3 regions of the Cellvibrio zantedeschiae genome follow, and region 3 is predicted to be linked to each of the others. Evidence: predicted binding sites of a transcription regulator. Region 3 holds the regulator's gene; each other region holds the start of a gene.
The links. Region 3 encodes sigma-54, which starts transcription at its own class of promoters, with help from an activator protein. Its sites were predicted from a motif close to TGGCACANNNNTTGCNNT; they were not measured.
Positions count from the first base shown of each region.

Region 1: the regulator sigma-54 is predicted to act here: its motif matches at 8,220-8,237, upstream of IE104_RS05470 (flagellar basal body-associated FliL family protein).
Region 2: the regulator sigma-54 is predicted to act here: its motif matches at 2,067-2,084, upstream of IE104_RS01315 (flagellar brake protein).

Region 1 is NZ_BMYZ01000001.1:1,217,951-1,228,138, forward strand. It holds gene fliG (flagellar motor switch protein FliG) at 1-475, shown strand, start outside; gene IE104_RS05435 (flagellar assembly protein FliH) at 578-1,372, shown strand; gene fliI (flagellar protein export ATPase FliI) at 1,540-2,919, shown strand; gene fliJ (flagellar export protein FliJ) at 2,933-3,385, shown strand; gene IE104_RS05450 (STAS domain-containing protein) at 3,616-3,921, shown strand; gene IE104_RS05455 (ATP-binding SpoIIE family protein phosphatase) at 4,002-5,708, shown strand; gene IE104_RS05460 (Hpt domain-containing protein) at 5,753-6,097, shown strand; gene IE104_RS05465 (flagellar hook-length control protein FliK) at 6,251-7,969, shown strand; gene IE104_RS05470 (flagellar basal body-associated FliL family protein) at 8,274-8,900, shown strand; gene fliM (flagellar motor switch protein FliM) at 8,950-9,960, shown strand; gene fliN (flagellar motor switch protein FliN) at 9,947-10,188, shown strand, end outside.
Region 2 is NZ_BMYZ01000001.1:284,190-294,377, forward strand. It holds gene IE104_RS01305 (TonB family protein) at 1-1,085, opposite strand, end outside; gene IE104_RS01310 (cyclic nucleotide-binding domain-containing protein) at 1,366-2,043, shown strand; gene IE104_RS01315 (flagellar brake protein) at 2,168-2,839, shown strand; gene IE104_RS01320 (hypothetical protein) at 2,962-3,891, opposite strand; gene dinB (DNA polymerase IV) at 4,453-5,511, shown strand; gene IE104_RS01330 (aminoacyl-tRNA deacylase) at 5,571-6,095, opposite strand; gene IE104_RS01335 (aspartate aminotransferase type Ic) at 6,355-7,632, opposite strand; gene IE104_RS01340 (M48 family metallopeptidase) at 7,765-9,720, opposite strand; gene IE104_RS01345 (LemA family protein) at 9,844-10,188, opposite strand, start outside.
Region 3 is NZ_BMYZ01000001.1:502,560-512,747, forward strand. It holds gene rng (ribonuclease G) at 1-711, shown strand, start outside; gene IE104_RS02260 (YhdP family phospholipid transporter) at 868-4,992, shown strand; gene yjgA (ribosome biogenesis factor YjgA) at 5,058-5,576, opposite strand; gene IE104_RS02270 (HPr family phosphocarrier protein) at 5,687-5,956, opposite strand; gene rapZ (RNase adapter RapZ) at 5,959-6,828, opposite strand; gene IE104_RS02280 (PTS sugar transporter subunit IIA) at 6,888-7,334, opposite strand; gene hpf (ribosome hibernation-promoting factor, HPF/YfiA family) at 7,349-7,639, opposite strand; gene IE104_RS02290 (RNA polymerase factor sigma-54) at 7,709-9,355, opposite strand; gene lptB (LPS export ABC transporter ATP-binding protein) at 9,542-10,188, opposite strand, start outside.

The DNA.
Region 1 (10,188 bases), 720 kb from region 3:
AAATGATATTTTGGAAAAACAATTCTCCGGTAATGCTGCATCGCAAACCAAAGCCATGGGCGGTTATAAAGTGGCTGCGGAAATTATGAACAATTTGGACGGCTCAATCGAAGCAGATTTGATGGACTCCATCAAAGAAGTGGACGAAGACATGGGCAACCAGATTCAAGACCTTATGTTCGTGTTCGAAAACCTCAAAGACGTGGAAGATCGTGGCATTCAAGCATTGTTGCGCGAAGTTTCTTCCGAGGTTCTTATTGTTGCGCTTAAAGGTGCGGACGACGAGCTCAAAGAAAAAATCTTCAAAAATATGTCCAAACGTGCAGCAGAACTTTTGCGCGACGATTTGGAAACCAAACCACCAATGCGTTTGGCCGACGTAGAAGCCGCGCAAAAAGAAATTCTTACTACTGCACGCCGCATGGCCGATTCTGGCGAAATTATGTTGGGCGGCGGTGGCGAGGCAATGGTTTAATTTCCGTCAGTTGTCGCTCGTTTGGGTTCATGCGGAAAACTAATTCCTAATTTATTGTTGTACAGGCCTGCGCACTAGTTCGCGGCTTAATTGGAAAAGAATATGACATCCAAATCCATGCCTGGTCGCATTGCATCCGAAAACTTGGGTGAAGTTACATCCTGGATGCTGCCACCTGTCGATGACACCGGAAAGGTGTTATCCAGCGCCGAAAAAGAAGCGCGCATGCGCCGTGAAAAATTGCTGCAACAAGGCAAAGAAAAAATCGAAACAGTTGAAATTCCTGCGCAACAAAAAACCGGCATGACCGCACAAGAAATGCAGGAAATTTTTGACGCCGCCGAAAAAGATGGCTTTGCCCAAGGCCATGCCGAAGGTTTAGAAAAAGGTAGAAGCGACGGATACGAAGCCGGGCGTCAGCAAGGTTTAATGGAAATGCGCGCGCAGTTAACCTTGGAGCAACAGCGCTTTCAAAGCATTGCCAACTCTTTACTGAATCCGCTGACTGCACAAGATAACGACATCGAAAATATGTTGCTTGATGTAATTTGTTCGCTCACGCAAAGCGTTATTCAACGCGAATTAGTTACAGATTCTTCGCATATTTTGGAGCTGGTAAAAACAGCTGTTGAAGCGCTTCCTGTCGGCAGTAAAAATATTCGCATTAGTTTAAATCCCGACGATTTGGCTGTGGTGGAAACTTATGCTGCAGATCAACAACTGGATTGGAAATTTTTTGGTGACATACAATTGCAACCTGGCGGCTGCAGAGTAGAAACCCCTGAAAGCCGCGTGGATTTTTCAGTATCGCAACGTTTGCAAACTGTACTTGAGCAATTTTTAACGGGGCAATTGGCGCAGTTAGATGGTGCAGATGATTCGTCGCAAGTTGAATAAAATCTTTCGAGTACTTTGCGCTCAGGATGATTGGAACAGAAGATTTGATTTTAATAGGGAGTCGTCATCCTCGCGTAGCGGGGATCCAGCTCTTAGGCAGTAACTCAAATTAAAAGCTGGATCCTCGCTACGCGAGGATGACGACTCCCCGTAAAGACGGTTTACCTATGTCAGAACGCCAATCCATCACTTCTCGTCTACAACACTACGCGCCGCGCCGTTTGGTAAACAATGAGCCTGTGGCCGAAGGTCGTATTACTCGCTCGGTTGGTTTAACCCTGGAAGCGGTTGGCTTAAAAGTGTCTGTAGGCAAACAGTGCGAAGTGATCAATAGCGATGGCCGTAGTATAGAGGCAGAAGTTGTTGGCTTTGCTGGCGACCGCGTATTTTTAATGCCTATCAAGCGCGTTGAAGGTTTGCAGCCCGGCGCACGTGTTATTCCCGTTTCTGCCCAGCAAGGTATGCGCATTGGTTTGCAAACCCTAGGGCGTGTTGTGAACGGTATTGGCCAGCCTTTGGATAATAAAGGCCCCTTGGTTGGCGATGAATTTCTGGATTTCGCTCCGCAGGAAATTAACCCACTGCAACGTCACCCCATTAGCGAAACACTCGACGTAGGAGTGCGAGCGATCAATGCGCTAATCACCGTCGGCCGCGGTCAGCGTTTGGGTTTAATGGCCGGTTCCGGCGTAGGTAAAAGCGTGCTCATGGGCATGATGACCAAGTTTACGACGGCGGACATAGTGGTCGTGGGGTTGATTGGTGAGCGTGGTCGTGAAGTTAAAGAGTTTATTGATCATATTCTGGGTGAAGAAGGTATACGGCGCGCGGTAGTAGTGGCTTCGCCAGCGGATGACGCTCCATTAATGCGCCTGCGCGCCTCGCAACTATCAAGCCGCATTGCCGAATATTATCGTGACAAGGGTTTAAACGTGCTCTTGTTGATGGATTCGCTAACCCGTTATGCGCAAGCGCAGCGGGAAATCGCCTTGGCCATTGGCGAGCCGCCAGCAACCAAGGGTTATCCGCCTTCGGTATTTGCTAAAATACCCCAATTGGTTGAGCGCGCCGGTAACGCGGACAAAGGGCAGGGCTCGATTACTGCGTTTTATACCGTATTAACCGAAGGTGACGACTTGCAAGACCCCATTGCGGATTCGGCGCGTGCGATTCTGGATGGTCATGTGGTTTTATCGCGCCGCCTGGCAGAGGAGGGTATTTACCCCGCGATTGATGTAGAGGCTTCCATCAGCCGTGCTATGCAAAACATCGTACCTGAAGATCATCTCAAACAAATGCAACGCTTCAAACAGTTGCTCTCTCGCTATCAACAAAACCGGGATTTGATTTCAATTGGCGCATATAGTCCCGGCGCAGACGCCGAGACTGATGCGGCCATTGAGCGCTTCCCTCATTTACGTGCTTTTATCCAGCAGGGCATCAATCAGCGTGTGCTCATGCCTGAATCTATCGCCAATCTCCAATCCGTTATTCGCACCCAGGCAACCAAGGGAAGTGGTCCCTTGGCGTCCCAGCATCAACGTTAGGTTGAAATAGCTTATGGCTGAATCCCGCGCCAAGCGTATGCAAGTGGTACTGACTTTGGCCGAGCGGGCAGAAGAACAGGCCGGCCAACAACTCAGTCAATGCCAAGCGCAGGTCGATGCAGAAACTGAGCAATTGCGTCAGTTAGATGAATACGCCGCCCAATATTTAACAATCTATACCGAGCGCAAAACCGCCGTCAGGCCGCAGGAGCTGATTGCTTACAGCGGTTTTATCCAGCGTTTGGGTGATGCGCGTAAAGAACAGGAAGGGCGCCTGAAACGAATCGAAGCGCAGATGGAGCGCTTACGTCAGGCTTGGCGAATAGCGCATCAAAAATGCGAGTCTATTAAAGAGCTTATTACACGGTTAAAACAGGAAGAAAATGCACTGCTCGACAAGCGCCTGCAAAAGGAATTGGATGAGCTGGTGGGGCAGGCTTACATCCGGCGTGAAAACATAGATTGACGAAAAAATAAGCACAAGTTTTTTGCCCTGAAATAGGGCGGTTTTTGGTTGGCACTTTTTAACGAATTTGCCTTGGTCGAGCTATACAAAAGGTATTTATCGACTAGGCTTAGGATGGAAATACTTAGTGTAATCACCTCCCAAAGGCTTTAGGGGTAAGGGGGTTATCGTGGTACTAAGCTAACAAGATGCAAATAATGATTATTTGAATAATGTGATAGAGGTAATTTATGGCGATCACGTCTACCGTTTCTGCAGATGGTTCTCAAGTAACTATCTACATTCAGGGGCGTTTTGATTTCAGTTCACACCAGGATTTTCGCAATGCTTATGAGAAGCTTGCCAAAACTCCAAGCCGGTTTCGGGTGGATTTACAAGGTACCTCTTATTTGGACAGTTCTGCTCTGGGGATGTTATTGCTGCTGCGCGATCATGCGGGCGGCGAGCGGGCAGAAATTGAAATTGTGAATTGCTCGCAAGATGTTAAAAAGATTTTGCTCATCTCTAACTTCGAGCAATTGTTTTCTATTCAATAATCACAAAGAACTCGTGTATTAAAGTTCTTTCAAATCCAGGTTATGGTTTCCATAACCGATGGTGAATGGAAGCGGTTGCTATGAATGAAGTCCGCAATTTAAAAATTCTCGTAGCTGATGATACCGATTCTGATCGTCTTATTTTAGAGACGATTGTGCGCAAAGAGGGGCATCAGGTTTTTTCCGCAAAAAACGGTTTGGAAGCCGTTAATATTTTTCAGCAAGAACATCCCGATATTGTATTGCTAGATGCACTTATGCCGGAGCTGGATGGCTTTGATGCTGCTCGCCAAATTAAACATTTGGCGGGTGATGAATTAGTGCCCATTATTTTCCTCACGTCCCTGCAAGATACAGAATCGCTGGTTCATTGTTTGGACGCCGGTGGCGATGATTTTTTATCCAAGCCATACAACCGCGTTATTCTAAAAGCCAAAATTAAATCGTTTAATCGCATGCGCGGTTTGCATAACACCATGATTGAACAGCGTGATCAGTTGTCACAACATCACCAGCGCTTATTGCAAGAGCAAACTGTCGCCAAACAAGTGTTTGATAACGTCGCCCACAACGGTTGTTTAAACGCGAGTAATGTTCGTTATTTTCTATCATCACTCGCTGTGTTTAATGGTGACGTGGTGGTGGCAGGTATGCGACCTAATGGCAATATGATGGTATTGCTCGGCGATTTCACCGGTCACGGCTTGCCCGCAGCAATTGGCGCTATGCCTTTGGCATCTACTTTTTATGGCATGGTGCACAAAGGCTTTTCCATGTCCGATGTGCTGCGCGAAATTAATAAAAAATTAAAATCGATTTTGCCAATCGGATTATTTTGTTGCGCAACAATGATTGATTTTAATTTTCGTCGCAAGCGTATAAAAGTATGGAACGGTGGTTTACCAGCGGGAATGATTTATCGCCAAGATGGTACTGTTATTCCCATGCGGTCCTCTCATTTGCCGCTTGGAGTTTTGCCAGAAAAAAGTTTTAAGGATGATGCGCAATTCTACGACCTCGATATTGGCGATAGAGTTTTTATGTGGTCAGATGGGATTCATGAAGCACGCAATTCAGACGGCGAAATGTTTGGTGAAGAGCGCCTGTTACAATTGTTTGAAGAAAATGATTGTAGCCAATCTGCATTTGATGAAATTTTGTTGGGCGTTAAAAATTTTATTGGTTCCGGCGAGCAAGACGACGATTTATCCATGATCGAAATTTGTATGCAAGCACCGGAAAATGTTAGTCATCCCAATTACAACTTCAATCAGTCGCAACAAATGGCGCAAGTTGAGTGGGAGTTGCGATTTGAAGTTAAACCAACCAGTTTTAAATCATTCGACCCTTTACCTTTTTTGCTGAATATTCTGACAGAAGAACCAGACCTGCGCGGCTTTAGTGGCAGCCTATACACTATTTTGGCAGAGCTTTATTCCAATGCACTTGAGCATGGTGTACTTGGGTTAAGTGGCGACATTAAAAAAACACCTGAAGGTTTTACTGAGTATTACACCCAGCGTGAAAAACTGTTAAATGAAATTACTACCGGATTTGTTCATATTTATTTTGCGTATTCATCCAACATTGAAGGAGGCTCATTAACGCTGCGTGTTGAAGACAGTGGTGAAGGTTTTGATTATAGTGCACGACAAGGTAAGGAGTTATTGGTAACCGGCTATAGTGGGCGTGGTATAGGCATAGTGGAAAAGCTCTGTAAAACGGTGCGTTATTATGGTTCTGGTAACATGGTTGAAGTGGTGTTCGAATGGGTTAATAATGACTAGCCTGTTGATCATCCTGTGAATGAATTGCGTGCCTGGATTAGCTTATGAACGACCCCCAACATTTAGATTACGATGCGTTGAATGCGCTTAAAGAAGTTATGGAAGATGATTTTGGTTTTTTAATTGAAACCTATTTGAAAGACTCTAGTGATCGCTTGGTAGCGCTTCATGAATTAGTGAAAAGTGAAAATGCAGATTTGATTCGCAGAACCGCCCACAGCTTTAAAGGTAGTAGTAGTAATTTAGGCGCCGTGTTTTTGGCTAGCTTGTGTTCAGTTGTAGAGCGCAACGCTCTCGATCAAAAATTTTTCACCCTGCCTGAAGATGTCTCGCGGATTGAAGCGGAGTTTTTAATCGTTAAACAAAAGATGCTGGATTTTCTTGGTTAGCAACGAATAATAAATTTTACTGTTCTATCGCCTTTTGGCACCTCCCTTGCTTTTATCTTGTTGAAATCGTAAATCAATAACAAAATCCATTCGAAAGCGGCAAGCCCTTGCCGTTTTGTGGTTTTGTGGTGGCAATACAACGAGGTGGCGGCAATGAATAACAGCTCTGCAAATAATTTTTTACTCAAATCCGTACAGGCGCCTGCCGCTCAGGCATCGGTACCCAAACGCAACTATCAGGATGATAACGCCGCCAGCTTCCAACAAAGTTTTAAAGATGTTCATGAAAGCGTGCGAGCGCAAGATGAAAAAGTTGCAAAACCTGCTCCTAAAAAAGTCGCTGCTGCTGATAACCGCAAGCCAGCGAATGACGTTGAGAGAAAGCCCTCTGCACCGGTTAAACAAGCTGAAGAAAATCGCTCGCGCGAGCAGGTAGACACCACCGAAAACAAAGCTGAGAAGAGCGATAAGCTAGCCAATCAGGATTCCAATCCTCAATCCAGCGAAGGTAACGATGCAAACAAAGAATCATCAAGCAAAGATGGCGGCAAAAAATCCACCGCTAAAAACACGACGGAAGATGAAGTGGCTACCGACCTTGCTTCTCCAGTGGTGGCAGCACCTATAGTTCCTGCCGCCTTAACTGCGGTGGAATTGCCTGCGGAAGTTTTAGCTGCAGGTGCCATAGATGTTAAATCTATTATTGAGTCCGGGTTTAACTTGCCTGCAAACATGACCAAAAGCGAACCTGCGATAGCTGCTGGTGATTCTCCAGCAGGAAACACCGTGGTATCGAGCAGTACAGAAGCGGTAGATCAAAGCGTTTTGAATGTGGATATGCTGACCACAACGGCAGATCAAGGCATTCCGAATGTAGATGTGCTTGCCACCACAGCTGACGCGGGGGCCGCACTAAAGCAACAAGCAACAGCTGAATCTTTATCGTCCAAATCTTCCGAAATTGTGGTTGATCTTGAAACATCTCCAATTCCTCAAATTGCAGCTACAGATTCGCCGGATACCCTTGTTGATCAAGCAGCTATTGCATTAACGACCGCAGGTACTTCAGCTCTTCCAAAAACACCTGCAACACAGGCGGCAACCTCAGTTCCACTTGGGGAGGATGCTTCAACGGCGGATGGACTTAGCGCTATACCTGCTCCTCAGGTTGTAGAGAATTCAGCATCCAGGCAGGCCCCTCAGGTTGCGAGCAACCAGCCCTTGGCAGCAGATGCAAATCAAACACAAAACCAGTCACTGGATCCTAAGGCCAGTTTCGAGAAAACCCTGCAAAATATTTCCATACCTGAATCGGCGGGGCGCGATGCAGGAGCTACGTCTGCCGCTGCGCCAGCTAATTCAACTAATAGCGCTCCAGCTACTAGCGCTTTGGATTCGATGTTGCGTTTCAGTGATGCCAATACACCTTCTGCCCGTGGCTTTGTTGTTCAGACCGCAGTGCCTGTACCTGTTGGTCAGCCCCAATGGAGCCAGGCGGTAGGTGAGAAAGTCTTATGGTTAGCGGCGCAAAATGTGAGTTCGGCAGAAATTCACCTCAACCCTGAAAATCTTGGGCCAATGCAAGTTAAGGTCAGCGTTAATCAGGAGCAGACTACGGTTAACTTCACAAGTCATCACCCGGTAGTGCGTGAGGTGCTTGACCAAAACATGGGGCGCCTGCGCGACATGTTCAGTGAGCAGGGTTTGAATTTGGTTAATGTAGACGTATCGGATAAATCGTTCAGTCGCCAACAAGGCGAAGCCAAAGATCAAAAGGGACAAGCTGGCAATAAAGATGTAGCCACTGATGAGGACACACAAGTTGCCGTAAGTGCTATCACCCAACAACGCCTTGTGGATCACTACGCTTAATTCTTCTATTTATGCGAGGCCATTTTGGCTTCGCATATCCTCTGTTTGTTCGTAATTAAACGATGGTGCCCGAGGCCGGACTTGAACCGGCACGCCCCAAAGAGCACCCCTCTACTCTTGCTCGTTGATTATTTGAACATCTTGCCTGCAATACAGTCATCTCAGTAAATCACGCTCAAAAAAAGCCGTTTCGTCCATATGCTTCGCTAGCATTCAAACAATCCGCTGCTACGCTTTAGGGAACAATAGCTGGCATAGCTATTGCTCAAACCCTATTAGCCAAAGAAAGTGACGGAGTTTTGACATGGCCGCTGGAAAAAAAGAAGACAAAGACGACAAGGCAGATCAACAGGTTGATGCCGCTGCCGCTGAGGCCAAGAAAAAGAAGAAAAAGCTTTTCATGTTTATTGGAATTGCTGTTTTATTAGTATTGATTTCAGTGGGTGCGACTTTCTTTATCGTATCCAAAATGATGGGCTCCAAACATTCGGGTGATGAACAAGAGGCTGCGGCTGAATCCAGTGAAGCAGCTGAAGTGGTTGCGCCAGCGGTTTATTATCCCTTGAAACCTAATTTCACCGTTAACTATGACGTAAATGGCCGCCAACGTTTTTTACAAGCTGAATTAACGCTTATGTACCGCGATCCAGCGGTGGTAAAAACACTGGAGTTACATATGCCAGCTGTGCGCAACGGTTTGGTAATGTTATTGAGCAGCCAAGTGTTTGAAGAATTGCAAACCGCCGAGGGCAAAGAAAAATTGCGCGCGGCTGCGCTGCAAACTGTGCAAGATATTATTGCTAAAGAAGAAGCCGCTGGCGCTGAAAAAGCTAAAGAGTCTGAAGAGGAAGAAGACGAAGAAAAATCTGCGGAGAAAAAATCTTCACCCAATATTGAACAAGTATTATTTACTCAATTTGTAATGCAATAAACTCAGCCGCTAACGCAATATCAGTAATGCAATAAAAGGATAGTGACTCGTGCAAGATCTCTTATCGCAAGACGAAATCGACGCGCTCCTTCATGGTGTTGATGACGGCGACATAGAAACCGAATCGGACGTAGAGCCCGGCACGGTAAAAAACTATGACTTAACCAGTCAGGATCGTATTGTGCGCGGGCGTATGCCTACGCTCGAAATGATTAACGAACGTTTTGCACGTTACACTCGCATCAGTATGTTTAACATGTTGCGCCGCACTGCAGATGTTTCTGTGGGCGGCATCCAAATTCAAAAATTTGGTGAATATGTTCACACGCTTTATGTGCCTACCAGTTTGAACATGGTGAAATTTCGCCCGCTGCGAGGCACAGCATTAATTATTTTGGATGCCAAATTAGTTTTTAAATTAGTAGATAATTTTTTTGGCGGCGACGGACGCCATGCAAAAATTGAAGGCCGTGAATTTACGCCGACTGAATTGCGTGTTGTCCAAATGGTATTAAACCAGGGCTTTGTTGATCTTGCCGAAGCCTGGAAAGCAGTGATGCCAATTAACTTTGAATACGTGCATTCAGAAGTGAACCCATCGCTTGCTAACATCGTAAGCCCCAGTGAAGTCGTTGTAGTCAGTACTTTTCACGTAGAACTTGATGGCGGCGGCGGTGAATTACATATCACTATGCCTTACTCAATGATTGAACCTATTCGTGAAGTTTTAGATGCCGGTTTGCAATCAGATACCGACGAACAAGATGAGCGTTGGGTAAAAGCACTGCGCGAAGATGTGCTCGCCGCAAAAGTTGAATTGGAATGCGATGTTGTGCGTCGTGAAATTACACTGCGTGACATTGTGGATTTAAAAGCAGGGGATGTAATCCCCATTGAATTTCCTGATTTCCACGTGCTAACCGCAAACGGTGTACCTATGTTCAGGACACAGTTAGGTCAGCATCGCGGCAATCTCGCCTTAAAAATTAAAGAATTTTTTGATCGCTCCAGCGCGCAAAATATAACAGGTACCCCAGGAGTTAATAATGGCAAGCGATGATATTAATCAAGACGATATGGCCGATGATTGGGCTGCGGCCATGGCAGAGCAGGCCGATGCAGATGAGGCAGCAGCTAATCCCATTTCATTTGAAGAGTTGCAAAGCGAAACTAATAAAGTTAACCCCAATCCTGAATTGGAAGTTATTTTAGACATTCCCGTCACCATTTCTATGGAAGTAGGGCGTACCTCAATTACGATTCGCAATTTGTTACAACTCAACCAAGG
Region 2 (10,188 bases), 220 kb from region 3:
GGAGCAACTTTATTAACTGCTTCCAGTGCTGCTTCATTAAGCGCTTCAACCTCTGAGGCTTGTACTACAGAAGTGCTTACGATATTGCCCTGACGATTAATCGTAACGGCGACGCGCACACTACCTGTTTGACCGCGCTCAAGCGCTTTTTTCGGATAGCGAACGCTGGCGTAAATTCGTTTCAAGTTATCCGAAACATAGAATTGGCGAGCCAAAAGATTTTGTGCTGTTAACGCAGGTTTTTCATCATCGTCATTAGCTGCGGCAGCGGTTGCAGCTGGTGCTTTTTGCGCGGCTAAACGAGCAGCTTCAACTCTTGCAGCTTCCGCTTTAGCTTGTTCTGCTTTTAGTGCAGCAGCTTGTTTTGCGCTATCAGCAGAAGATGTTTGTGCGCCGGCAGTTTTTGCTGCTGCATCTTTTGCTTCTTTCTCTTTTTCTTTCTCAGCTGCTAAATCGGCAGCAGATTTAATCTTGCTCCAACCCGCCACTTCGGTAGTGCGCTCTTTGGACGGTTTGATTTTGTCGTAACGAGCTTTAAGCGCGGCGTTAACATTGCCAGCTTTCAAAATGTCATCTTTGTAATCAGAAGAAAGCGGTACTTTGCCAATCCAGGTTCTCAATAGCATTGCAAAAAATTTATCTCCAGCAATGTTGCCCAGGGCCACGTCGTTGATGGAAATATTTACACCTTTACCGGGCTCGTAATTGAAGGAAATGGTATCGTTTTGAACAAAACGACCTTTGAATAATCCGTCAAATTTCACCATGTTATCGGCTTGTTCAGTCAGCAGTGTAGGTGCGTTATTGATTGCCATACCCTCAATCCACCAGCGGCTGAAGCGGCGTGTGGTCACGCCTTCGGGTGCAACAATTTTTAATTCCATGCGCATGGCTTGGTTGTTAGCTAACAGCTTGTCAGGGTTATCGCTAAGGGAGCTTGAGTAAAGTGCACCGATAAATTGCTCTTTTCCCAAATCGATATGAGTAGCCATACCGTTGAGTACGGGTTCGGCGGCTACACTTAAAGAACAATAACAGGCGAGCAAAAAACTTATGCAACAGTTGATAATATGCTTTAGGCGCATGGCGTAAATACTCTCATTCTATTTATAGGTAGGTGATTGGTTGAGATAAAATCCGTTTTAAACGCGTGCTCCGATAGTTTGAAGTATAATATATAAATTTGAGAGGCGGTGTATTCTCTTTCCCTCTACCAGGCCGCTGACAAAAGTCTGTTTTTAGAGTATAGGTCAAAATTACAGAACAAAAATAATTGTTAATTTGAAATCTGGCTGTTTACCAGCTAGCTTTTTTGTCAGAATAAGCGAGTTCTTTCGTTATCCAATTTGCACACTAGGGCACGACATGGAAATAAAACTGCTGTCTAAGCTGTCTCGCGATTATGTTGAGCAGCTTTTATCAGGCATTCCATTTTTTAAGCTGGTCAAGCAACAAGATGCTTGGCAGTTTGAGTTGTTGTTGCAGTCTTCCCGAATTGTTACTTATTCACCCGGTGAAATTGTTCTTCAGCGTGGCGATTCGGATCATTGGTTGTTTTTCTTGTTAAAAGGGCGCTTGGCTGTCTATGTCGATGATCCGCTAAAAGGAGAGTTAATCAATTATGTAACTCCCGGTGAAGTGTTTGGCGATTTGGCGCAGCTGATGGGGCAACCTCGCACAGCCACAGTTCTCGCTGAATCCAGCGCGCGAGAATCTATAGTGTTGGCTACTGATGCCTCGATATTTGGTGATGTGAGTTCATCTCGTCCCATCACAATTCAAACTAAACTGGCTTATTATCGCAATACAGTGCATAACCTGCGTTGGAAGCTGGAAGTTTATCGCTCCCAGCATCTGCAACATCCACTTGCCAATAAGCATCGTCAGGTTAAGCTTTACACCGGTGTGAAAGACACACTTGAAGAGTTGAAGGCGCTTTATGAACAAGCACAGGCGCTTGCCAGCCTTTTATTAGAATGGAATAGAGAGTTCGGGGCTTTAAGTGCTGACTCAAGCGTCCAGCAAGATGCCTATAATCTATAAAAAATACGTCGCTAAAACTTTGCTCGCTTAATTTTTGCGTTTCACATGCATTAAGAATTTTAATAATACTGCTGGCCTCCCTGAGGCGCTGTCCTATCTATTGTTTCTATTGGTTGATTGACCTATGAAATTTGAAGACATGAAACTGATTTATGGTTATCCGTTGCAATTGCAAGCAAGCAATAGTGCGGGGCAACCAGAGCGATTTTCCTGCCGTTTAATTGGTTGCCTACCTGGCCGCAGTATTCTCTTGTCTGTACCTAAGTTGGCAGGCAAATTAGTGCGCTTTCGTACGGGTCAAAAATTGGTTGCGCGGTTAATGGTAGATAACGGTATAGGTATATTTGCCAGCACCGTTGAAATCCAAACAGCAGATCCCTACCCTATACTGCATATTAGTTATCCCGACAACGTAAGTTTTAAAGGTATTCGCGGGGCAACGCGAGTGGCTATTGATGAGCCAGTACAAATTGTTAACTTATCGCTTATTAGCGATCAGCAAATTTCGGGTAATGTTGTTGATGTTAGTGTGACCGGCGCTCGTATAGAAGCTGCATCTGCCTTTGGGGAGATAGGGCATAAAATCCAGGTGACGATGAAAGTTGCGGTTGCAAATATAATTCGCGATTTAACCCTGGAAGGCATTATTCGCTCACGAGGAGAAGCAGATCCTCAAAATGTGAGTAACTCAATTGCTTATGGTGTGGAGTTCATTGAGCCAGAAGAAGACAAACGCTTACTTTTGTATGCCTATGTATATGCACAAATCGGTAGTGAAGAAATTATTGGTAGTTAATAGGCGATAATTGATTGGTAAGATGCATTGCCGCAGCTAATTATTGTGAGTGCAAATAAAAAAGGGTGCCCTGAGGCACCCTTTTTTATTTGAAGCACTGATCGCTCAATGCTTCGCGAGCATTAAGCAGCTGGAGTAGCTGCTACTGCTGCTTTTGGCTTACGACCGCGCTTTGCAGCACCGGCAGCAGCTTTCTTAGCAGCTGGAGCTTTTTTAGCTACTGCTTTTTTAGTGGCAGGAGCTTTCTTGGCAGCTGGAGCTTTCTTAGCTACTGCTTTTTTAGCAGCTGGAGCTTTTTTAGCTGCTGCTTTTTTAGCGGCAGGAGCTTTCTTGGCTGCTGGAGCTTTTTTAGCTACTGCTTTTTTAGCAGCTGGAGCTTTTTTAGCGGCAGCTTTCTTGGCAGCAGCAGCGGTTTTCTTAGCAGAAGCTTTGGCTTTTGCAGCAGCTTTCTTAGCAGCTACTTTAGCGCGTAAAGCAGCTTTTTTGTCAGCAGCTTTTTTCTTGGCAGCAGCTTTCTTAGCAGCAGCTTTAGCTTTCAATGATTGCTTCTTAGCAGCAGCTTTAGCTTTTACAGCAGCTTTCTTAGCGGCCAATTTAGCTTTTACAGCAGCTTTCTTAGCAGCAACTTTGTTTTTAGCAGCTACTTTCTTAGCAGCAGCTTTTGCACGCTTAGCTACAGCAGCTTCAGCTTTAGCAACAGCTTTCTCGTGAGCTGCAGCTACTTTGTTAGCAGCTTTAATAGCAGCTACTTCTTTCTTAGCGGTAGCAACCGCAGCTTTAGCAGCGTCTGCAGCTTTCTTGGCAGAAGCAACATCGCCTTTAGCAGCAGCAGTCAACTTAGCGTTTTTCTTTTTAGCAGTAGCAGCTAATTTGCTTTGTGCAGCTTTAAGAGCAGCACCAGCTTTAGTTGCTTCTTTTACAAGACCAGCAATAGCTTTTTGAGCATCAGCAGCTTGAGCAGCGCGAGCCTTTGCCAATTGAGTTTTGAGGGCAGCGAGTTGTTGTTCTAGACCCGCAACTGGATTAACGGCAGATTGTTTACGTGCAGCCATAGTGTGTGCTTCCTGTAAAAATTCGATTAGACGAAAAATGGATAAAAAGTTACAACATGTATAAATTAAAACTTTATTGAAAAAATTCAAGTTTTTTAATGCATTTTTTGCAAAAAAACGTGTTTTTTTTACAAAAAAGTCCAAATTAAAGCTCTTAAGAGTTTATAAACACGATTTTTTTTGCTTTTCGAACTTTCTAAATGATTGTTAATTTATTTTTTAATGTAAATTTTTAACCGCTAATTTCCCTCAAATGAGTCTTTTGAAAACTCAATAACACCTGTTTAAGGTTTTTAAAAACCTTAATGCGAACTCTTTTAAAGATCTGTTTCGGTCATTTAAATTTTTTGTAAAAGCACTTTGATGACTCTTTTAGATGGCCTTACATACCCTCTTCAGACTCTCGTTAACCTCATAATGAACCCGATTAATTTTTTGAGTTTAAAGTTTTATCGCGTTTGATTTTTTTATTTTGCAATCCAGGCAATAACTAATATTGATAGTTATTATGTATGCATATACAGTATTGATGTTGTTGTTTTTAGTTTTGGAAAATTTTTTGTGAAAAAAATCATTCATTGTGATGCAGATTGTTTTTATGCAGCAGTCGAAATGCGCGATGACCCTTCGTTGCGTTCGCGCCCTATTGCCGTAGGGGGGAGCTCTGAACAGCGCGGCGTAATTTCAACATGCAATTACGAAGCGCGTCATTTTGGTGTTCGTTCTGCTATGTCATCCATTGCAGCAAAAAAGCTATGTCCAGATTTAATAATCCTGCCGCATCGCATGGAGGCTTATAGGGAAGCTTCGGTAAGCATGCGACATATTTTTTATCAATACACTGATCTCGTAGAACCACTATCGCTTGATGAAGCTTATTTGGATGTTAGCGATAGTGAATATTGTGGCGGGAGTGCAACGCGTATAGCCGAGCAAATTCGCCAGCGTGTTTATGACGAATTAAAGCTGACTGTTTCAGCGGGTGTAGCGCCCAATAAATTTTTGGCTAAGGTGGCTAGCGATTGGAATAAGCCAAATGGCTTATTTGTAATTACGCCTAATGCGGTAGACAGTTTTGTTTTGCGTTTGCCTGTCAGTAAAATTTTTGGTGTTGGAAAAGCAACTAATACTCGGTTAGCAGAGATCAATATTAAGACCTGCGCCGATTTGCGCCGCTTTAGTATTTTCGAGTTAAAACAGCGTTTCGGGCAGCTTGGGGTACGTCTATATGAATTGTGCCGGGGGATAGATAACCGTGAGGTGAGTCCCTCGCGTCGGCGTAAATCATTAAGCGTTGAAAATACCTTTCCGCAAGACTTGCGCGATTTGGCCAGTTGTTTAAATCGCTTGCCTGAACTTTTGCAACAGCTGGCGAGTCGCTTAAGGCGAATAGATGATGATTACGTGGTGGTTAAGATATTCGTCAAAATAAAATTCGCTGACTTTACCCAAACCACTATCGAGCGCAGTGGGTCCACTTTAACGCCGTCGGAGTTTCAGAGTTTATGTTGTGATGCATACGCTCGCAAAGAATCGCCGGTCCGCTTATTGGGTGTTGGTGTTCGCTTTGTTGATTTGCGTGAGGATCAACCTTTCTATCAGTTGGATTTGTTTGAGTGACTGAAAGAGAGTGAGCATGGAGGAGTGGAGGTGTGACACATCCATGTGATGTGAGGATGTTAAAGCGAGTCGTAGGTGTTGCGAACGTGTAGGGGCGGTTGATAGTGACGGTTGCGGCTTGCGCTGAAATGATCATGTAAGGTGTTTTGCATAAGTTTGGTGAATTCTGGCTGCTTGATGCAAATTAAATGTCGATGATCGCCTGCTTCCATATAGATAATATCGTTTTCCATCAATTCATCATCCCAAATCACATCAATACCATAAGCTTTGCCAACTACCGGTATTGCACCTGCCTCGCAATCTTTAAAAAATTGCACAAGTTCGTCTTCTTCAACGAGATGCATGTGTCGGTCAAATATTTGGTTGAGGGTATGGCGCAGGATTTTATGGCTGGAGGGAAGTACGCAAAGCGTGTAATGAAAATCTTCATCGCGGAGTAAAACGCCTTTAGCAAGTGAGCGATTGTCTATCTTGGCAACTTGAGCAGTGTTAAATGAGCCCTCTGCATACGCATGCTCGAGTAATGAATATTGGATTTGATTGTTCGTTAAATATTTCTCTATGTTTCTAGCGACACCCATACGTCAACACTCCAAAAAGTGAATATATTTATTTAAGTGGCGTTGGTAAGGTCAAACAACCTTTGCTCTTAAAGTATAAGAACGGAAATGCAAATGCGTTGGAAAGTTTTCGAAGCAATTTCTTTAAAAATAGATGTTTTGGTTATCAGCAGCGAATAAATTGCGGTATGGGTGGGTGATTGGCAGAAATTACCGCCTGATAAAACAAAAGGCCTCGTGGCGTAAACCATGAGGCCTTTTATTTTGGATGAGTTGAAACTTATGCGAGAGCAGCGATTTCTTGTCTTACGGACGCCAGTTTCACGCAGGTGACGAACACTTTCATGGCTTCAACAACTTCCGGTACTGTGGGAACTGACGGCGCAATACGGATATTGCGATCTTCCGGATCTTTACCATAGGGGTAGGTTGCGCCCGCTGGAGTCAATTTGACGCCAGCTTCTGCTGCCAGGCGTACGGTCTCTTTTGCACAGCCTTTGCGGGTATCAAAGGATACGAAGTAACCGCCTACTGGTTTTTCCCATGCGCCTAAATCTGTACCTTCAAAGGCGCCTGCCAAGGCTTCCAACACAGCTTCAAAACGTGGGTTAAGCAATTCAGCATGTTTCTTCATGTGAGCCATAAGAGCGGAACGGTCAGGCAAGAAACGTGTGTGGCGAATTTGGTTAACTTTGTCTGGACCGATTGTTTGGGCGCCCAAGGCCTTTTTGAAACCAGCCAAATTGGCAGCGCTAGCGGCTACGAAGGCTACACCCGCACCAGCTTGGGTGATCTTGGAGGTAGAGGCGAACTGAAGCACTGAGTCTTCGGTGCCGTTGCGGCGAGTTGCTTCCAGAATGCTTGCCAGCTGGGGAGCATTATCAACCAAGTCGTGTACCGAGTAGGCGTTATCCCAAAATACGCGGAAGTTAGCACTGGCGATTTTGCCCAGTTTGGCAATGCGCTCAACAGTTTCATCGCTATAAACAACCCCTGTTGGGTTGGAGTATTTGGGTACGCACCACATACCTTTGATTGAGCTATCCGCTTTAATCGCAGCTTCAACAGCATCCATATCCGGGCCGGTTGAAGTCATAGGTACGGTTACCATTTTGATGCCGAGTTGTTCGCAAATGGTGAAGTGGCGGTCATAGCCAGGTACGGGGCATAAGAACTTTACTTCACCTTCGTTTTTCCAGGCGCTTGCCGCATCTTTCAGGCCAAACAAGTAAGCGGTGGATGCAACCTGGAACATGAGCGTCAAACTGCTGCTGCCGCCAACGAGTACATTAGCTGCATCTACGCCCATGATGTTTGCGCCCAATTGTTTGGCTTCGGGTAAACCGTCGAGGCCGCCATAGTTGCGGGTATCGGTGCCATCAGCCGCAATGTAGTTGCCTTTGAGAATGCCGTCGAGCGCGTCAGACAGATCCAATTGATCTGAAGATGGCTTGCCTCGGGTTAAATCGAGGTTCAATTTTTTGCTGAGAATAGTTTGGTATTCAGCGGCTAGTTGGCTTTCCAATTGACGCAATTGCGTTGCTTGATCCGGTTGCACAGTAAGTCACCTCAAAAGTGGTTGGCGATTTGCGGAGATAAGATGGATGGTTGTAGCAGTTTACAAAACGGCGCGCATTATAACCGCTAGACGCCGCCAAGTTATAGCTTTCAATAGTGTTGACGTAAAAAACTAATGGCTCGCAACAATGAGTGGTGGAACCGGGCAATCCAGCGCATCGGCAATGGCGCGAAATAATTCTGCCTCTACAACGGTGATCTCTTGATCTGCCAACACGCATTGGCTCATGGCTTTTAATAGTTTGGGTTTTTGCAGTGGTTTAACGCAATTCAAACGGTTAATCGCCAAATCCAAATCCATCATGTTGTAGTCGCTTTCATTCATGAGTTGCAGATCATCAAAACCTATTATGGATTTACTCTTGTTGAACGCTGCTTGGGCATTTGATGCGGAATTTGCTCCCGCATTGGCGATGACCGATAAAAGTGTGCAGGCTTCATTTTTCAGTTGCGTCAAATCCACCAAACGATGTGCTGATTTTTTAGGTTCCAAATTGTGCGTGATAATTTTGAAGAATGACCATTCGATTAAATCGATATGCTCATCCGCATGGATAACATGGCTCATAGCTGAGCGAAAGAGTTCATATTGTTGCGTTGAGAGATTTTTTAACGCAGGTAAGCTGAGTTCCAATAATGGCAATCTCAATCGCGGCTCTAATAAAGAAGCTTGAAGCGCAAGCGGTTTGATTGAATGAATTTGTGTTTGTGAAAATAGTTTGCCGAGCGCTTGCCATTGAATGCTTTGTTTGTCGGGATTTTTATCAATCAGTAAACCCAGCATCAATGCTTGCGCATCCCATGGATTGTGGGCAGCTTCGCGCAGTTGATCGTTAATTGCATTCAATGTTTGGTGTGCGTATGCAAGGTGCGACTCATTGGGTTGACCAATGGTTTGCAAAATTTGATCGACTGTAACCACAAACTCCATGGCATTTTTGGGCGAACTAAATTCCAGGGGCGAGTGATCTTCATTGGCCTCAGAAAGTCTTCCTTCTTCTATATAGCTATTTTCGTCCGGTTGATAAACATCAATGTGGGCGAATTCACCATTCCAGCGTGGATCAATTCTTTTAATGCGTTCGGGTAATGGTGGGTGCGTTGCCAAGGCAGAAAACAAACTATTTGCGCCCTCGCCAAAAAACATATGACTGAATTCAGCGGCATTAGCGACATCCATTTGCGAGCCGCCGACATAGCCACCCAACTTCTTTAATGCGCCACCAATACCATCGGGATTGCGCGTAAATTTTACGGCGGAAGCATCAGCTAAAAATTCGCGTTGGCGGCTAACGGCAGCTTTTATCAGTTTTCCGAAAAATGTTCCCGCGTAGCCAATAATCATCAAGCCCAAACCAATTCCCATCATAGCTGCGGCAGATTGATCTTTACGGGAGCGAAATGCTCTTCCGTGGCGTGAGCTACGCAACAGGAATTCGCCGATTAAACCTATTAGTAGAATACCGTTAAGTAAGGCAACCAGGCGCATGTTCAATTTCATATCACCGTGGAAGATATGGCTGAATTCATGTGCGATAACGCCCTGCAATTCATCGCGATTTAGTACTCGAATACAACCGCGCGTTACGCCAATAACAGCATCTTGTGGAGTATGGCCAGCAGCAAATGCGTTAATCGCTTCATCTTCAATAATATAAACCGGCGGCACAGGCGTGCCGGATGCGATGGACATTTCTTCCACCACATTCAAAATTTTCTTTTCATCTGCATTAGCATTATGAACAGTAAGGGGGCGCCCACCGAGTGATTCAGCCACTACTCGGCCTCCGCTGGAGAGTTGGAATAACTTATATAAGCTACCTAAAAAAATAACCGCGCAAACAGAAAAGCTTATGCCACCCAACATTTGCCAGCTCATAGCATGGGTAATGCCTTGCCATAAACCTGCATTCGCTAAATAGTTATGGGTGTTCTGCTCCATATAATAGAAGACTGCGGCGCAGAAGAAGGTGGTTACAGCAATTAATGACAATACCGCAAGGCACAATAAAACAATGAGCCGCTTGGTATTACGATAGGCGAGATCTTGTTGTTCAAAGAAATTCATAGGGGCTCTGTCAATTAAGAGGGGCTCTATTAGTTAAAAGAGGCTCTGTTGATAAGAATCAGGGAAATTGCTGTAGCTGAAATAAAAAAGGCCATCTAATGATAGCCTCTTTTTTGATTTTTATTAAAAGCTGACTTTGGGAGCCGCTTGAATTTCTTTGGAATCTTCGAAGACTAATAAAGAAGCGTCCTGGCTGTGGCCGAATGATGCGGCAAAAAATACCGGAGGAAAGCTTTGTTTATAAGTGTTGTAAGAGGTCACTGCATCGTTAAAAGCCTGGCGAGCAAATGACACTTTGTTTTCTGTGCTGGTAAGCTCTTCTGAAACCTGCATCATATTTTGTGATGCTTTTAAATCCGGGTAAGCCTCCATTACTACACTCAAGCGGCTCATCGCATTTGTCAGCAAACTTTCTGCGCCTGCTAAATCTTTCATCGCTGCTGCGTTGCTTGGATCAGCTGCTGCTGC
Region 3 (10,188 bases):
GTTGACCATATTGAGTGCTACACCGGCGGTCGTCCGCTGCTGGATTTGTATGGCGTTGAAGAGGAAATTCGCCGCGCTCTGGATACTCGCGTGCCGCTGAAATCCAACGGCTACCTGATTATCGAACAGACCGAAGCCATGACGACGGTGGATGTAAACACCGGCGCGTTTGTCGGCCATCGCAATCTGGAAGAAACCATTTTTAAAACCAATTTGGAAGCGGCAACGGCGATTGCCCGCCAGCTCAGGTTGCGTAATCTCGGCGGTATTATCATTCTCGATTTTATCGATATGCAGGATCAGGAACACCAGCGACAGGTGTTACGCACCCTCGAAAAGGCGCTGGAAAAAGATCACGCCAAAACGCGCATTACCGGTGTATCTGAATTGGGTTTGGTGGAAATGGCGCGCAAGCGAACGCGCGAATCATTGGGGCAAATGCTGTGTGAACCTTGCCCGGTGTGCGCAGGCCGTGGCCAAGTGAAATCTGCCGAAACTGTGTGCTATGAGATTTTTCGTGAAATTCTGCGTGAGTCGCGCTCTTACGATAACCAAAAATTTTTAGTGTTGGCGGCACCATTGGTTGTTGATCGTTTGTTGGATGAAGAAGCCGCTTACGTTGCCGACTTGGAAGCCTTTATCGGCCGCACTATTGAGTTCCAGGTTGAGAATCTGTTCACGCAGGAACAATACGATATTGTGTTGGTGTAGCGCGAATAGCTGCGCCTTCCGCGATAGATTATGCGTAGCGCTTGTTTAGCTGTTTGTTTTGGTCGTGCCTTCAGGCCTGACATTTGTTTGGTAAATACTGATCTCAGCAATTACCGATTTTTAGGAATTACCGATTAGCATGACATCTGTATTTTTATGACCGCTTACGCTCGCAAACTGATTAAGTGGTTTTATCTCCTGTTCGCGCTGGCTGCTATTAGTTTGGCGGTGCTGGTTCAGGCTGGGCGCAGCTTTTCCCACTTGCTGGCAGACTATCCGCAAGAGCTTGGTAGCTACCTTTCAAACAAACTCAATGCGAAAGTCACCATAGGTGCTATCAAGGCTGAATGGGTGGGGCTCAAGCCCATGGTTGATGTGCGCGACCTGCGCATTATTAGCCAAACCGATAAGCCCATCTTTTCACTCGGCCATGCGCAAATGCGTTTGGATTTGCTCGGCAGCCTGGGGCACGCGCGTTTAGTGTGGAGCGCATTGCAACTCGATAAAGTGCAAATGGATTTTGTGCAAACTGACGATGGTTTTTGGCAAGTGTCGGGTATTCCGCGCAAAGCCAAATCGCAAGATGAAAAAGGCGCGCGTCTGGATTCTTTAATCGATATGTCGCTCTTGTCCCGCCGTATTGAATTTGCGCAAACCCAGCTGAATTTTCACTTCGCTTCCGGCACGACCACCACACTGAATTCTCCGTTGCTGCGCATGGAAAATGCGGGCGATTTCCATCGCCTCTCACTGCAGGTTGATGTGGACGGAAATCCCAAAACCCTGACGTTAATTGCGGAAGGCAAGGGCGATCCTCGTCGCCGCGAGACATTCAGCAGTAAAGGTTTTGTGCAACTTAAGCAGTTTCCTACGAATGAACCCATAGCCGCGACCACCGCTTTTTTACTGCGTGGAATTAAAGCAGAAGTTCACAGTGAAGGTGCGCTGGATGCGAGTCTTTGGTTTAGCAGCCGTCCCAAATATGAAGGTTTGAATGTTGAAGGGAAGGTGAGTATCCAACGCCTTAATGTTCCTATTCTCGGCCAATCCTTAACCTTTGATAGTTTTGCGACTGACGTGGTTGGCCATTGGCTATACAGCGGCCAGTGGCAATTAGCTTTGCAAAAAATGAATGCCAAGGTTAATCAACATAAGGTTGAGAACCTGAGTTTTGCAGCATCGGCGGGAAGCTTTGCTGAACCTGTGTTGTTGCATCTACCGAAAGTTGATTTGCAGCGTTTGAATCAAACCTTGGATAGCGCAGGGGTTTTGGGTGAGGGGCGTTTGCGCGACGTTATGCGTCAGCTTGGGCCGGAAGGTGAATTGCGCAATGTGCAATTCGCCATTCCCACCCAAAATCCTAAAGCTTGGGAACTACAAGCTAATCTTGCCAAAGTAGGGGTAAACGCATGGCAGGGTGTTCCTGCATTGCGCACCGTTGATGGGTTCGTGTATGCCAACAAAAATGGCGGCTTTGTCGATATCGACAGTCGCGAAGGTTTTAGCATGCATTATTCTCCAACCTATTCTGCGCCTATGGAATATAAACAGGCCAAAGGCCAGGTCGCCTGGTGGCTGCAACCGGATAAGAACCAGATCTACGTTAACAGCGGTGCTTTGGAATTTATCAACGGCGAGGAGCACGCCAAAGGCTATATGTGGTTATCCCTTCCCTGGCAGAGAAACACGGGTGACATAGATCTTTATTTGCAGATTGGTGCGAAAAAATTAAACGCTAGTCTTTACAGCAAATACACGCCTGCTGTTGTTCCGCGCTCCTTGCTGGATTGGTTGGAAAAAAGTATCGGCCCTAACAATGCTGGTTTCGTTGATCAAGTAGGGTTTGTTTATCGCGGTACGCTTAACAATCGCAACCCCGCCGCACGCAGTCATCAGCTCTTTGTCGATATCAAACACGCCCAATTGAACTATCACCCGGAATGGCCGGCGCTGGATTCTATTGACGGGCGTTTACTGGTTAGTGATAACGATGTGGCAGCAAGTGTGGATAAGGCCAGGTTATTTAACAGTGATGTTGGCGTAACACAGGTCAATGTTAATCCGAATCCTGACGGTCATGGCTCGCTCTTGCGTGTGAATGGCAGCGTAGAAGGTGGTGCGGAGGATGGTCTGCGAGTATTGCGCGAGAGTATGTTGCGCCGTTATATAGGCTCCAACATGGACACCTGGAAGCTCGATGGCAAGATGCACACCGAGCTAAATATTGCGGTGCCGCTGGATCCAAAAGGCACAGGCGCTACGCAGCAGGTCGATATAGATTTGGAATCGCCCAATTTTGAAATGGGTAATTTAAAGTTGGTTATGCAGGATGTTCAGGGACATCTCAATTTCAACGAAACCACAGGTTTGAGCAGTGAAGGACTCAACGGAGTTTTGTTTGGCCAACCCGTAAAAACGTTGCTGAGCACCAGAAAACAGGGCGATGCCAGCCAAACATTGGTTGAAGTCAAAGGCGATGTTGATGCCCAAGCCTTGGCAAAATGGACCCAGCGCCCCGAGGTTTTGTTTCTCGATGGTCGTGTTCCCTATAACGCGACTGTAGAGTTAAACCATAAGTCTGCTACGGCTGATCCAGCAAGCAATTCACCTTTCGCCGTTGTTACAGTTACCAGCCCATTATCCGGTGTGGCAGTCGATTTGCCGGCCCCCTATGGCAAAACTGCTGAAGGCGAACGTTTCTTCAGATTCAAAATGTCCATGTCCGATAAGGTTTCGCTTATCGACATGGTTTATGGCGAAAACGTACAAGCGCTGTTCGAGCTGGATCCCCATCAGGAAAATAAATTACTCAATGCCAATATCGCACTTAACGACAGTGCCAAGCTGGCGATTGAACCGCAATTTTTATTGAGCGGTAATGTGCCGGGATTGGATATTGAACCCTGGAAAAAAGTCCAACAACGCTATTTGGGTTTCGGTGCCCAAATCGATGCGCTGAAGCCTAAGGCATCAGCGGCACATGGCGAAACCAGTTATCAACCTGAGATTCCGATTACCGAAGAAAGCCCGGTATTAGTGGCGGGTTTGCCTTTTCGTGCGCAGGTTTTGTTGGGGCATTATCAAGTTGGTCCGCTCGCTCTGGACGATATTCATATCCGTGCCGAGCGCTTATATGACGCCTGGAAAGTTGCGTTCAAGAACCCACTGCTCGATGGTGAAATTCGCATTCCCAATGACTCTGCCAAACCATTGCAGATAAATTTGGAAAGCCTGCGTCTTACCAGCGCTTTGCTGGGAGCAAAAGAAGTTGAAGCAGCCGTAGTGGCAGGGCAGTTACCGAAAGTGCCCGGCATTAGTGTAGACCCACGCACTTTGCCCTTGGCCGATATGTCCGTAAAAGCGCTCTATATGGACGAAGTTAATTACGGCAATTGGTCTTTGCAAATAAGACCGCAAGCGCAGGGAGTTTTATTCGACAAAATCAACGGCACTGTAAAGGGTGTGACTGTTGGTGCTATGAGCACCTTGGATGCAGATAACAAAATCGTGAGCAACAGCGCCGGCGCAAAAATGGAATGGCTTGTGAGTGAGTCCGGCTCAAGTACACATTTTATTGGCGAGCTTTCCGCGACGGATTTGTCAGCAGTTTTGCGCGAATGGCAAAAGCCTGACATGCTGGAAAGTAAGCTCGCGCGTTTTAAAGTTGATGCAACCTGGAGTGGTGATCCTCAAGATTTCGCGTTGAAAAAAATGGCAGGCAATATTGATGTCTGGATTGAACAAGGCCGCTTTAAAAACAATCCAAGTCCAGGCAGTGATGGCTTGTTGAGACTAATGGCCGTGCTGAACTTTGATTCACTCGCGCGCCGTTTGCGTTTGGATTTTTCGGATCTTTATCAAAGCGGATTGGCTTACGATCAAATCAGCGGCAAAGTAAATTTCACGCCAGGCACAATGACATTTGTTGAACCGCTCGACGTTAAAACGCCATCGAGCCGTTTACAAATGGCAGGCAAACTTGACTTGGAAAATGAAAAAATTGACGCACGTTTAGTTGCCACTTTGCCGGTTGTTGGCAGCTACACTTTTTTCACCGCGTTAGTTACAGGTTTACCTGCAGCAGCGGGAATATATATCGTCAGCAAATTATTTAAGAAACAGGTAGATCGCGCTACCAGTATCAGTTACAGCCTGCAAGGCAATTGGAACGATCCAAAAATGAGTTTTGATCGTCTCTTTGAAAGTGAAGATGAATTGATTAAAAACGTAAATAAAGAAAAAGCGCCCGCAAAAAACCGAAGGCGTAAGGTACAAAATTAGATTTAATATAGACAAAAAAATAGGAGGCTAATGCCTCCTATTTTTTTGGAACTTTAACGCCAAAATCAATCTTGCAGTTCAAGTTGCTCGCGAATAAAAGCGAACAATTTGCGAGAGCTTTTAGGTGGGAGGTTTTCGTCGCGTTCTTTTTGCGCGCTGCGTACTAATTGTTTCAAATGCTGCACATCAATGCCGGGGCAGTTAGTAACCAATGTTTGGAAAATTTGTTTATCGCCTTCAATTAATAAATCGCGGAAGCGTTCTATTTGGTGTTGGCGATGTACGTATTGATCACTGCGTGCTTGCAACTTATCAACAGCAGCTTGAATTTCTTCATGATTGGTTTCACGCATTACGCGACCAATGAATTGCAAGTGACGACGACGCGCTTCGCGATGCGGCATTTTACGCGCCTCGAGAATGGCATCTAAAAGTTTTTCTTCAGCGGGAATGGTGGCCAATTGCTTATCGTTCATTTCGATAAGCTGCTCGCCCAACTTCTGTAGAGCAGTCATTTCGCGTTTTACCTGCGATTTGCTCTTGATGTAGTCGTCGGGGTTGATGTCGTCGTATTTGTAAACCATAGGATTGCCTAAACGGAGTGTTACCGGTGTTGCTTGCAGATGCTGATCAAAAAGGGCGCACAGGGTAGGTGAACCAGCTGCAAATAACAACCTTTGTTTGGCAGCAAATTCTATTCATCTTCCTCAAAGCGGTTGTTAATTAAGGCTCTAATAGCGTCCATTGCCTGGGTTTCGTCATCACCTTCGGTTGACACTTCAAGGTTGGTACCCTGGGTTGCGGCCAATAGCATCAGGGACATAACGCTTTTTGCATCTACCCAGCTACCGTTTGTGCGAGCTTGGCTACGGCAGCCAAACTGGGCCGCTAAAGTAGCAAACTTGGCAGCAGCACGAGCGTGCAGGCCGCGTTTGTTAATAATAGGAATGGTTTCCGTTAACATAGTTAATTTTTCTTGTGTTTGTTTATATCGCGATGACGCACCTGCACATCGCCAAATTGTTCATTAAAATGCGCTTTGAGCCGTTCGCTCAAGTACACAGAGCGGTGTTGTCCGCCGGTACAGCCCACCGCAACGGTAATGTAGCTGCGGTTGTTGGCTTGATAACGTGGCAGCCAGCGGCTCATAAAGTCTTCTATGTCCTGATACATCTCATTCACGGCGTCTTCTGCTTCCAAAAACTCAATCACGTCCTTATCTTTACCCGTCAAGGGGCGAAGATTGGGTTTCCAGTGAGGATTCGGCAGGCAGCGCGCGTCAAAGACGAGATCTGCATTTACCGGGATGCCATGTTTAAAGCCAAAAGATTCAAACAATATCGCCATGCTGGACTGGCTGCGGCCGACTACGCGCTCTTTCACCAAATCGCGCAGTTCATGCAGGGTCAAATGGCTGGTATCAATAATTTGATCCGCGGTATCGCGAATAGGTTCCAGCAATTCCTGTTCGTTCGCAATCGCCTCAGCCAAATTGGTGTGTTTGTCGCTGAGCGGATGCTTGCGGCGTGTTTCGCTAAAGCGCTGGATCAATACAGACGATTGGGAGTCCAAAAAAATCACCGTGAAGGGCAGGTGTGCCTCTTTCAGGGTGCTGATCATTTGCGGGAATATTTGCAAGTCTTTCCAGGCGTTGCGAACATCTATACCAATCGCGAATTTATGTTGGTCGTCTTTGTGGATTTCGATTTGTGCAACCAGTGCGGGCAACAGGCTTACAGGTAAATTATCAATGCAGTTGTACCCCACGTCTTCCAACACGTGTAGGGCGGTACTTTTGCCTGAGCCGGATAATCCGCTCACAATCACTAACTGCATAATGTTTCCCTATATGAACCAAATCGATTTGGTTCAAAAAACCTGGAGCTTAAAAATAATCAGCTGATGGCTGCTTCGTAAAGTGTGCTGTTGTCGCTGGCGGCACGTAAACGCTGGCGAAACTCACTGCGTGTTAATGCACCGGCCAGAGCGGCCAAATTTTTCAAATGTTCTGCGTGTGAATCTTCTGGCACCAGCATGGCAAATAAAATATCGACAGGTTCATTGTCGATAGAATCGAATTCAACGGGATGCTTTAGCGTAATAAGTGCACCTATAGCACCCGCGCTGTTATTGATGCGGCAGTGCGGGATTGCAATGCCGTGCCCAACGCCTGTTGACCCCAAACGCTCGCGCGCAAGAAACCGACGCACTAAATCATCGGCATCAATGGTTGAAATATCTTGCGCAATAACTTCTGCAAGTAATTCCAATGCGCGTCGTTTGCTGCTGGCCTCAAGGCTACTGCAAGCGCGTTCGGGTGTTAACAGTGATTGAATTTGCATAGTTGTCCGAGCTTTTAGCGATGGCTGCGCATCTTTTCTTTATGTTTAATTAGCTGGCGATCCAATTTGTCGGCCAGGGAATCTATTGCTGTATATAGATCGGGATCTGTGGCATCGGCAAAAATATCTTTTCCGCTAACGTGTAAAGTGGCTTCCGCTTTTTGTTCGAGTTTATCAACCGAAAGAATAACGTGAGTATTAGTGATGCGGTCGTGATGATTGCTTAAACGCTCCAATTTGCTGATCACGTAATCTCTCATTGATTCGGTAACTTCTACGTGGTGGCCACTGACATTTATTTGCATAGATACATCCTCGGTGGTTACATGAGTGCCAAATGCACTCACAAAATATTTCCAGCTTAATATTTTCAGTTAAAGTGTTTTGCGCTCATTCGATGGCGGAATGTTGAGCGACTCGCGATATTTAGCAATGGTGCGGCGTGCAACCTGAATGCCTTGTTCGCCGAGTAGATCGGTAATTTTGCTATCGCTTAGTGGTTTTTTAGGGTTCTCCGCGCTCACCAGCTTTTTGATCAGGGCGCGAATGGCTGTGGAAGAACATTCGCCACCGGAATCTGTGCTCACATGGCTGGAGAAAAAATATTTCAGTTCAAAAATACCTTGCGGTGTGTGCATAAATTTTTGCGTAGTCACGCGCGAAATAGTCGATTCATGCATCTCAACAATTTCCGCAATATCATGCAGTACCAATGGCTTCATTGCTTCGGCGCCGTACTCCAAAAAGCCTCGTTGTTTTTCAACGATACAACTGGCCACTTTTAACAGGGTTTCGTTACGGCTTTGCAAACTTTTCAAGAACCAACGCGCTTCCTGCAAATTGTCTTTCAGGAATGTATTGTCACTGCTGGAGTCCGCACGTTTTACCAGCGATGCATAATCAGAGTTGATGCGTAAACGCGGCGCTATTTCCGGATTTAACTCTACCATCCAGCGGCCTTCACGTTTTTCCACAAAAACATCGGGCACTACATATTCTGTTTCACCGCTGGCAATCATGTCGCCGGGGCGTGGATTCAGGCTTTGAATCAAGCTTACCGCTTGGCTAAGCTCATCCTCTTTAAGTTTGGTCCTGCGCATTAACTGGCGGAAATCGCGGCTTGCCAGTAGTGGTAAATATTGTTTGGCAATGAGTTTTGCTTCGGCCAAAAAGGGCGTTGAAGCATCGAATTGTTGCAGCTGCACACTCAAGCATTCGGCCAGGTTTTGGCTGCAGGCGCCGCAAGGATCAAACTGTTGGATGCGGTGCTGAACCGCTTCCACTTCATCCAGCTCCAAATCATCCCATTCGGTGATCAGGCCACTGAAAATGTCTTCTAATGTGACTGATAGCATTCCGCTAGGTTCAACCGCATCAATAATTGCCATGGCAATTATGCGGTCGCGATCAGACATAGGCGTGAGATTGAGTTGCCACATAAGGTGGTCGTACAGCGAATCAGTAGCGGCGCGGCGACTTTCAAAATCGTTGTCGTCGTTTTCGTAATTGGTAGATCCACTGGATTGGCTGGTTTGGTATACGTCATCCCAACTGGTATCTACGGGTAAATCGGCAGGAATGGCTTCGTTCCATTCGGTTGCGCTTTCGCTGTAATCATCTGTGCCGGCGTAGTTATCGGTGTCAGTAAAACTTTCGCTTTCTCTGAAGCCATCGCTGTCACCAAAATTGGTTTCGCCAAAGCTTTCATCGCCAAACTTTTCGCTGCTGGATTCGTTGTACGTCATCTCACCGGAATAGCTCTCGCTAAAATCGTCGGTACCGCTATCGCTGGTGGCTGCTATTTCCTGGGTGCGAGCGTAGTCGCTGTCTTCAAATTCGGTATTGGATGATGACGGAGTATCAAAGCTATCTTCCACTTCCAACATGGGGTTGGAATCAAGAGCTTCCTGAATTTCTTGTTGGAGATCTAAGGTCGATAATTGCAACAGGCGAATCGCTTGTTGCAACTGCGGGGTCATGGTCAGTTGTTGACCGAGCTTGAGTTGTAGAGATTGCTTCATTATTCGAACGAAAAACCCTTAGCTAGCGAAAGAGGCGAGCAAAAAACTAAACACTGTTAGATGGAGTTTAGTCAGGGTTTGACGACTAGGCAATAACTCAATGGCGCTAAAGGGAAATATTTAAAGCAATCTTTATGCCTAATGGTTAAGGATTTTAATTTGTCAAGGAAATGGACGACGAAAAGCTTAAAGTTTGAAGTCTTCGCCAAGGTAAACCTGACGAACTTTATCGTTGGCGAGAATAACGGAAGAGCTACCGCTGGCAATGATATGACCTTCGCTAACAATGAATGCTGTTTCGCAAATGTCGAGGGTTTCGCGCACGTTGTGGTCGGTGATTAACACGCCAATGCCGCGATCTTTTAGGTGGCGAACAATTTCTTTGATGTCGGCAACCGAGATGGGGTCAACGCCCGCAAAAGGTTCGTCGAGCAGGATAAATTTTGGATCTGTCGCCAAGGCACGGGCAATTTCCACGCGGCGACGTTCACCACCTGATAGCGACATACCGAGGCTGTCGCGAATATGGGTGATGTGGAATTCTTGCAGTAAGGATTCCATTTTCGCCAGGCGCTGCTTGCGGTTAAGGTCTTTGCGGGTTTCAAGAATCGCCATGATGTTATCGGCAACGCTGAGCTTGCGGAAAATAGACGCTTCTTGTGGCAAGTATCCAATACCGGCACGGGCGCGGCCGTGAATAGGCAAGTTGGTGATATCCAAATCATCAATTAATACGCGGCCATTGTCGGCTTCCACCAAGCCGGCAATCATATAAAAACAGGTAGTTTTACCGGCGCCGTTAGGTCCTAACAGGCCAACAATTTGGCCGCTGC